One region of the Kitasatospora sp. NPDC023118 genome, then DNA from elsewhere that is predicted to be linked to it. Evidence: riboswitches for the same ligand, from Rfam matches in the RefSeq annotation. Region 1 holds a riboswitch; the other holds the start of a gene.
The links. Region 1 has a riboswitch for magnesium ahead of ACZ3UD_RS14640 (magnesium transporter MgtE N-terminal domain-containing protein). Riboswitches for the same ligand answer to the same signal wherever they lie in the genome.
Positions count from the first base shown of each region.

Region 1 (4,403 bases):
CGATCGGGCTGATCAGACCCTGCAGGACCTGGGTGCCGATCAGTAGCTGGATGACGTCCACCGGGGTCATCGCGACGACCGCGCCGAGGACGATCTGCGCGGTGAACACCCCGAGGAACAGCGGGGCGTCACGGAAGCTGCGGGAGACGGAGCGCTCGACGCCGGCGGCCTCGCCGATGGCGTAGCTCGCCGAGAGCGGCACCACCGCGCCGGCCAGGGCGGAGGCGCCCAGCAGCCCGAAGGCGAAGAGCAGCTCGGCGCTGTGCCCGGCGACGGGCTTGAGCGCCTCGGCGGCCTGCGCGGCGGACTCCAGCGGGCCGGTGCCGCCGATCGCGGCGGCGGTGGCGATGATGATGGTCAGGCTGATCACACAGGCGAACACCGCGCCGAGGACGGCATCGGCCCGGATCAGCTTGTAGTCGGCGGGCTTGGCACCGCGGTCGACCACGCCGGCGGCGGCGTAGAACTGCATGTACGGGCTGACGGTGGTGCCGATCAGGGCCACGGCCAGCAGGATGAAGTCCTTGCTGGGCTCCAGGTGCGGGACGACCAGGTGCTCGCCGACCTGCCCCCAGTCAGGGTGGCCGAGGACCATGGCGACCGGGTAGGCGAAGAACGCCAGCGACATCACCAGGAAGATCCGCTCGGCCCACTTGTAGGAGCCGAACAGCACCAGCGACCAGAGCAGCACGGCGGACGGCGGGACGACCGCCCACTTGGGCACGCCGAGCAGCTCGAACGCGGCGCCGATCCCGGCGAACTCGCTGACCACCAGACCGGTGTTGGCCAGCAGCAGGCAGAACACCGCGAGGGCGGTGAGGCGCAGGCTGAACTGCTCGCGGATCAGCGCGCCCAGGCCCTTGCCGGTGTGGGCGCCGAGCCGGACGGCCATCTCCTGCACCATGACCAGGGCGACGGTGACCAGCACCATGAAGAACAGCGTCCCGTAGGTGAACTGGGAGCCGGCGCTGGCATAGGTGGCGATGCCCGCGGCGTCGTTGCCGGCGTTGGCGGCGACCAGCCCGGGGCCGGCCACCATCGCGATCGCGGCCAGCCGGCGCAGGCCCCTGCGGCGGCCGGGGCGCCCCGGGGCGGACGGCGCGGCGGCGGCGTCCGGACCGGTGTCGAGGGTGTCGAGGTCGCGGGTCACTTGAGGAGCCTCCGGAAGTGCAGGCGCCCGCGCTCGGGCAGCAGCGAGTCGAGGATGTCGTCGGCCAGGACCCGGCCGAGGGGGCGCTCGGAGTCGTCGACCACGAGCAGGGAGGTGGCCCGGGCCGCGACCAGCTGGTCGGCGGCCTCGGCGAGGCGGGTGTCGGGCCGGACGGTCACCGGCGGGCCGAACTGGTCCAGCCAGGCGACCAGGTCGCCGATCACCGAGGTGTCCTCGGCCACCGCCAGGTCGAACAGCGGGATGTCGGCGAGCAGCCGGCCCTGGTCGTCCAGCACGGTGACCGCGTCGATGTCGGTGCGGTGCTCGGCCTGGGCGGCGAGCTCCGCCCGTACCTCGGCGACGGTGTGCGCGGGGCCGGCGGTGACCAGCAGGGTGGTCATCGCGCCGCCGGCGGTGCCCTCCCGGTGGGTGAGCAGGGAGCGCAGCTCGGCCGCCTCGGGCTCGGGCATCCGGGCCAGCAGGGTCTCGCGCTCGCCGGGCGCGAGGTCGCGCAGGGCGTCGGCGGCCTCGTCCGGCTCCATCTCGTCGACGAGCCGGGCGGCGTGCTCGGGCGGCACCTCGCGCAGCAGGTTCTCCAGCTCGGCGGGCTCCATCTCCTCCAGCGCGTCCGCGGCGTGCTCCGGCTCCAACCAGCCCAGCAGCTGCTGGCGTTCATGCCGGCCGAGGTCCTCCAGGATGTCGGCGAGGTCGGCCGGGCGCAGCCGGTGCAGCGCGGAGCGGGAGGCGCGCAGCCGCACCTCGGCCGGCCCGTGGGTGGCCTGCTCGCCGAACGGGGCGACGGACTGCCAGTCCAGGACGCGCTCCGGGGTGGGGCGGATCTGCCAGCGGCGCGGGCCGAGCCGGCGCAGCAGGGTGGGCAGCGAGACGTCGACCCCGACCAGGACGGTACGGGCGGCCAGCGGGGCCAGGTAGAGGTCGGCGGCACGGGTGACCTGGACGCCGTCGACGTCGACGAGCTGGTGGTCCAGCACGTCCCGGGCGAGCAGCACCTCGCCGGGACGGCGGTTGAACTCGCGCAGGTCCAGACAGGCGGTGCGCAGCCGGACCTGCCCCGTCATGATCCGGTCGACGGCGTCGGCGGCGATGAAGGTGCGGCGGCGGCCTATGCGGATGATCAGCCCGGTGACCGGAGGGTACGGCTCCGTGCCGTAGAGGCGCGCGACCACGTCGACGACCCGGCCCACCTCTTCCCCGGCCTGGTTGGCGACCGGCCCTCCGACCAGCCCGGCGACGGAGACCACCGAGGACCGGACGGTCCGGGTGACGGCGGTACGGCGCTCGGCGGCGACGGTGCGGTCGCGCAGCCGGGCGGTGGCGGAGTTGAACAGGGTGGTGGCAGCCATGGTGGGGACCCCCTCGCCCCGGCAGGACGGGGCATCGGGCCGCCCGGCGGCGCGCCACCGCCGACGCTGACCGCTCGAACCGGTTCCAGGCATGCGCCAGGGCCGCCCGCTCCGGAGCGGACCGGAGGGCGGAGCGGACCGGATCGGTCAGGGAAGGAGCGGGCGCCTCGGACGACGGAAGGACGGCGAGGACGACATCGGAAAGGGCTGACTATGGCCAGGACTTCCGTCCATCACGCCTCCTCCCGATCTCGGCCGCGCATCGAGGTCGCGGCGGCACGGCAAGGGGAGACCGACGTCACCGCCCGGTGCACCCCCACTCGTCAGAGCTTTGGCACTCCACGGCGTGTCCCTGTCGATCCCGACGGGAAGCCACTTGGGGTCACCCCTTGAGCCGGGGAGACCTGTCCTGATCCGGAGCGTCTCTCGACGGGTGGGATCAGTGGCCTGTGTCCGTGAAGACGCCTCACCGAACGAGGTGTCTGTTCAAATCCGCCCCAGGATAGGGCGCCGTAGCCCTTCCAGCGCAATCCTTGACCGGAGCTTGACCCTGACCTGACCAGCGGGGGAGCCGCCCGGCGCACGGTCGGGTGCGCACTGTTGCCCCTCGGCCCGCGGGCCGCCGGGGAGCCGAACCGGTTTGCGGCCGGGCCCCGGTGACGGGGAATCCGACCGACGCGCGGGCCCGACGTCCTTCGGAGCGCGAGGCGGTCCCACCTGGTAGGGCCCGGGTCGACGGCCACCCAGGTGAAGGGCGATCTGCCGGTAGTCCTGCACGCGGGCCCGCCCGCGCCTCCGGGTCAGCCGGCCCGCAGCAGTGCGGGCAGCTCGGCGGTGTCGACGATGTGGGCCCGGGAGGGGAGGACCCGGTGAAGCAGGACGTCGTGGACCGCCGGGTCCGGGTCCGCGACGCCGTCGGACAGGACGTAGAGCCGGTAATCGCGGTCGGCCGCGTCGAGGACGGTCGACAGGACGGCGCCGCCGGTACTGATGCCGGAGACGACCAGCGTGGTGATGCCGCGCTCGCGCAGCTGTCGGTCGAGGTCGGTGGTGGACAGGGCGCCGTAGCGGGTCTTGCGCACGACGATGTCGCCGTCCCGGGGAGCCAGGCGCTCGTGCACGGCGGTGGCCGGGTCCTCGTGGTGCATGGCACGGTGCTGGGCCAGCGGGCCGAAGGACTTGTTGGCGGCCGGGATCGCGTCCCAGTCGGCCTCGGTGAAGCCGACGCGGACGTGGGCGATGGTGCCGCCCGCCGCGCGGACGCCGGCGACGGCCGCTTCCACCCGATCGAGCAGGGCCTCGCGGCCCCCGCCCTCGGGCAGAACGGCCAGGACCGCGGGCTGGCAGTCCAGGACGAGCAGGGCGGTGTGCGCGGGGTCCAGCGCGGGGGCGGTGCTCACGCGAGTGTTCTCCTTCATGCGGGGGTGCGACTTCATACGGGGGTGCGACTTCATGAGGGGCTACGCGACAGTTCCGGCTCGTGCCGCGAGGTCTGGTTGCGAGGTCTGGTCGCGCCGGGGGAGTAGGAACGGGGTGGCCAGGATGAGCAGCCCCGCGACCGCGAGCGCGGTGCGCGGGCCAGTGGCGTCGGCGAGCAACCCGCCGAGCGCGGTGAGGACGGCGATGGACACCTGTTGGCCGATCGACCAGGCCGACAGGGTGCGGGCGACGAGGTGCTTGGGCGTGCGTTCGAGTCGGTAGGTGGCGAGCACCGGGGTGTACAGGCTCATGTTGATGATGATCGCCAGCTCGACGGCCATCACGGTGACGAGTCCGACGACGCCGGGACGGACGAGGACCAGGCCGATCAGCCAGACGGCGCGCAGGGTGCCCACGGTCCGGAACACCCGGTCGCGGCCGTAGCGGGCCACCACACGGCGGGCCAGCCG
Region 1 is NZ_JBVHHW010000009.1:244,614-249,016, forward strand. Features, by position in the region: gene ACZ3UD_RS14635 (NRAMP family divalent metal transporter) at 1-1,150, opposite strand, end outside; gene ACZ3UD_RS14640 (magnesium transporter MgtE N-terminal domain-containing protein) at 1,147-2,514, opposite strand; M-box (ykoK) riboswitch at 2,822-2,999, opposite strand; gene ACZ3UD_RS14645 (cysteine hydrolase family protein) at 3,315-3,914, opposite strand; gene ACZ3UD_RS14650 (MFS transporter) at 3,975-4,403, opposite strand, start outside.

Region 2 (4,403 bases), on a different contig from region 1:
GGCCGGTGGGGGCGAGGCCGGAGGCGGCCAGGGCCTGGAGCAGCAGGGCGCGGATGTGGGTCTCGGACTTGCGGTCGCACTCCAGGTGGACGGTGGCCCGACAGGTGGAGTCCGGGTCGCTGCCGGACTGCGGGGCCCGGTCGAGCAGCCGGCCGGCCGGGCGCAGCACCAGGTGGACGGCGAGCACGGCGAGCGTGCCGAGGACGGCGAGCTCCAGCTTGCCGGAGGCGGCCAGCACCCCGACGGCGGCCGAACACCAGAGCGTGGCGGCGGTGTTGAGGCCGCGCACGCCGGCGCCGTCGCGCAGGATGACGCCACCGCCGAGGAAGCCGATGCCGGAGACGACGTACGAGGCGACCCGGGTGGGGCTGCCGGTGTCGCCGACCGCCTCGCTGTAGAGCACGAACAGGGTGGCGCCGGCGGCGACCAGGGCGTTGGTGCGCAGGCCGGCCATCCGGGCCCGCCACTGGCGCTCGACGCCGATCAGCGCGCCGCAGGCGACGCCGGTGGCGAGCCGGACCAGGAACTCGACGGTGGTCAGGGTGTGCACGACGGCACCTCCTCCAGAGGAATCACGGGGAACGCGGGGAAAGCGCACGGACGGGTGGCGAGCCGCTGTCCACCACCCGTCCGTGCGGGACGTGCTCGGTGGCTCAGTGGCCCAGGGCGGTCTGGAAGATCTTGATGATGACCATGATCATCGCGAGCAGCAGGTAGGCGCGCAGGGCGCCCATGCCGATCTTGCGGGCGGTGGACATCACCGGCTTGCCGAGGGTTTCCAGCGGGGGCATCCGCCAGTTCTCGCGGCCGGTGCGGTCATGGGGGCACCCCCGGCCGGAGGCTGGGGGAAGGTCCTCCTTGGTGCCCCGGCGGCCGAAGGTGAAGAAGTACCCGGCGACCAGGACGCCCGCCACGCCGCAGCCGGACATGATCCACAGGATCGCGTCCGAGCTGATGTCCGGCCAGACCACCGAGGCTGTCAGGATCATGGACAGCATCACCAGGACGCCGACCACGGCCGAGGTGAAGGCGTTGGTCCTGGGCCCATTGACCCACGGGCCGAGCACCGCCTTGTCGTTGCAGAGCAGCAGCAGGAAGACGGTCGCGGAGGGCAGCAGCACCCCGGCCAGCACCTGGACGAACTGGGTGATCAGGCCCTGGGTGTAGCCGGTGGACAGCAGGGTGATAGCCGCTGCGACCACGACCAGGCCGGCGTAGACCGCGTAGAAGCCCTTGGCGCCCTTGACGCCCCGGTGCAGCGAGTGCTTGATGCCGAAGACGTCGCCGATCGCGTAGGCGGTGGACAGGGACACCGCGAAGGCGCCGATGATGGAGGCGTCCAGCAGCGCGATGGCGAACAGCACGCCCGCCAGGTGCCCGGCCTTGTCCTCGACGCCCTTGGCCACGGCGGCCGCGTCGGAGAACTGACCGAAGCCGTCGGTGCCCGCGAAGGCCGCCGCCGTGAGGCCGATCAGCGCGGCCGCGCCGACGATGACCACGACGATCCCGATCCACAGGTCGACCTTCTCGTACTTCATGAAACGCGGGGTGATCCGCTTGTCGATGACGTACGACTGCTGGAAGAACAGCTGCCACGGGGCGACGGTGGTGCCGACGATGGAGATGATGACCATCATCACGGCCGCGAGCTGGCCGGAGCCGCCGGGCAGGGTCGGCGTCACGAAGTCGTGGGCCATCTGCGAGGTCTTGGGGTGGACCATGAAGTAGATCGGCACCAGCAGCAGCGAGCCCACGCACAGGGTGATGGCGACGCGCTCGAAGCGCTGGAAGGAGCCGGTGAAGGCCGAGGCGATGATGATCGCCGCCGCCAGCACCACCGAGGCCGCCTTCGGCAGGCCCAGGTACCCGGCGGCCAGCGTGACGCCGATGAACTCGGTGACCAGGGTCAGCGCGTTCAGCAGGAACAGGTCGATGACGCTGAACGCGCCCCAGAACTTGCCGAAGCGCTCCAGGATCAACCGCGCGTGGCCGACCCCGGTGACGGCGCCCAGGCGCAGCACCATCTCCTGGTTGACGTACAGCACCGGGACCAGCATCAGCAGCGTCCAGAGCAGCTGGGTGCCGTAGTTCTGCCCGGCCTGGCCGTAGGTGGAGAAGGCGCCCGCGTCGTTGTCGCCGACCATCACGATCAGGCCGGGCCCGATGATCGCGAGCAGGGTCTTGAGCCGGGCGGAGAGCCCGTGGCGGGGGGTGGCGTCGTCGAGCCGGATGGTGCCGAGCGCGCCCTTGATGTCGCCGACGTGGGCGTCGTCGAGGACGGCGGAGCGGGTGGCGGCGGGAACGGTGGGGACCGTGGGGACCTTCGGGTCCAGCATCACGTTGGTCATGGCGGGGCCTCCCTGCCCTCTTCCTTGAGAGGGCGACAGGGGGCACGCAGCGGTGATCCTCCCTGCGGGCGCACGGCACCGCCTCCGCACGGCGACGCTGAGCGGCGGCGCGGCCGTACGGACATGACGGTACGTCAGGCGGCTTGCGTCCGGGCAGGGTTGAGCGCAGGACGAAGCGCCGGGTGAAACGCGCGGGGAAGGTTGTTACCGCGTGCCGGAGGTGTTCGAGAGCATGCGGGGGCAGGGGCAACTGTGGCCCGGACTAGGGCAGTCCACGTCTCTCGCCTCCTCCCGGCCGGGGGCGCACCGTCTGTGCGCCGCATCACGACACGGCAAGGAGCACACCAGCCCCGAATGGACCGGTACACCCCAACTCGTCAGAGCTTTGGCACTCCACGGCGTGTCCAGCCTGTTGGCCGGAAGCCACTTGGGGTCAACCCTTAAGTCGGGAAGACCTGTCCTGAACCTGGGCGTCTCTCGACGTCGTCGGGTCAGTGGCCTGTGTCCGTGAAGACGCCTCACCGAACGAGGTGCCTTTTCAAACCTCCAAAATCATAGACCCGCCACGGACGGCCCGCTCACCATTTCGGCCGACCTTCGACACCTTTGTAGAACCTTGACCAATCGCGCCGCCTCCGCCCTCTCGCGCCCGGTGCTCGCCGTACCATGGGCCGCGTTCCAGCGGGCGAAGGACGCCGGCGGTCGGTTCGGCAAGGGAAACCACGGCGGTGCTACGGGGGTTCGGCGATCTGGAGGCCGAGATCATAGACCGGCTCTGGTCCTGAGGCCGTCCGGCCGCGGTGCGCGAGGTGGTCGACGACCTCCAGCGGCAGCGGCCGGTCGCTTACACCACCGTGACCACCGTCGCCGACATCCTGCACACCAAGGGCTGGCTGCGCCGGGACAAGGTCGGCCGCGCCTGGGTGTACGAACCGACCTGCACCCGCGAGGCGTACACCGCCGAGCTGATGCACCAGGCGCTGGAGACCACCCCGGACCGGGCCGGCGCGCTACTGCGCTTCGTCGACCGGATCAGCGGGGACGAGGCCGCCGCCCTGCTCGCCGCCCTCGAACAGGTCAAGGCCCGGGACACCGAGTGACGCTCGCCCTGCTCGGCCTCTACCTGGCCGTGACCGGCGTCCTGCTGCCCCGCCGGCTGGCCGGCTCCACCCGGCTCCAGGCCCGTCCGGCCCTGGGCGCGGCGCTGAGGCTGGTGTTGACGGCCTCCTTCACCGTCGCCCTGGTGCTCGCCGCGCACCACGCGCTGGAGCCACACCCGTCTTGACACTCGTCACCCAGCGGAGTGCTAAGGCTTCGCCAAATCGAGAACAAGGTCACACACATGGCCCCTCCTGCGGGTACGCAAACGGGCGCTAACCTGCGGACATGAAGGTCCCGCCCGAAGGGCTCCCCCTCGCTGCCGAGTTCCCGGCCGCGCACCGTGAGCAGTGGCAGCAGCTCGTCGAGGGCGTGCTGCGCAAGTCCGGTGCCCAGCCCGAGGACGGCGCCGCCGCCGAGCGGGCGCTCAGCACCGCACTCCAGGACGGCCTGCGCGCCCGCCCGCTGTACACCGCCGAGGACAGCTCGGCCGAGCCCGGCTACCCCGGCTTCCCGCCGTTCGTCCGCGGCGGACGGCCGCAGGGCTCCGCCGTCGCCGGGTGGGACGTCCGGCAGCGGCACGCCGACCCCGACCGGCGGCGCACCAACGAGGCGGTCCTCGCGGACCTGGAGAACGGCGTCGGCTCGCTCTGGCTGGAGCTGGGCGCCGCGGGCCTGCCGGTGACGGCCCTGCCCGAGGTGCTCGCCGGGGTGTACCTGGACCTGGCCGCCGTGGCGCTCGACGCCGGCCCCGAATTCGCCGACGCCGCCGAGCAGTTGTTCAAGCTGTACGAGGAGCGCGAGATCTCCCCCGCCTCCGCCTCCGGCAACCTCGGCGCCGACCCGATCGGCCTCCAGGCCCGCACCGGCGACGCCGCCCGCACCGACGCGCTGCTCACCGCGGCCACCGCGCTGGCCGCCCGCTGCGCCGCCGACCACCCGAACGTCCGGGCCCTC
Region 2 is NZ_JBVHHW010000007.1:191,539-195,941, forward strand. Features, by position in the region: gene ACZ3UD_RS11680 (MgtC/SapB family protein) at 1-550, opposite strand, end outside; gene ACZ3UD_RS11685 (NRAMP family divalent metal transporter) at 654-2,348, opposite strand; M-box (ykoK) riboswitch at 2,710-2,885, opposite strand; gene ACZ3UD_RS11690 (BlaI/MecI/CopY family transcriptional regulator) at 3,149-3,448, shown strand; gene ACZ3UD_RS11695 (hypothetical protein) at 3,445-3,633, shown strand; gene ACZ3UD_RS11700 (methylmalonyl-CoA mutase family protein) at 3,735-4,403, shown strand, end outside.
Region 2: another riboswitch for magnesium. It lies ahead of ACZ3UD_RS11685 (NRAMP family divalent metal transporter); the one in region 1 lies ahead of ACZ3UD_RS14640 (magnesium transporter MgtE N-terminal domain-containing protein).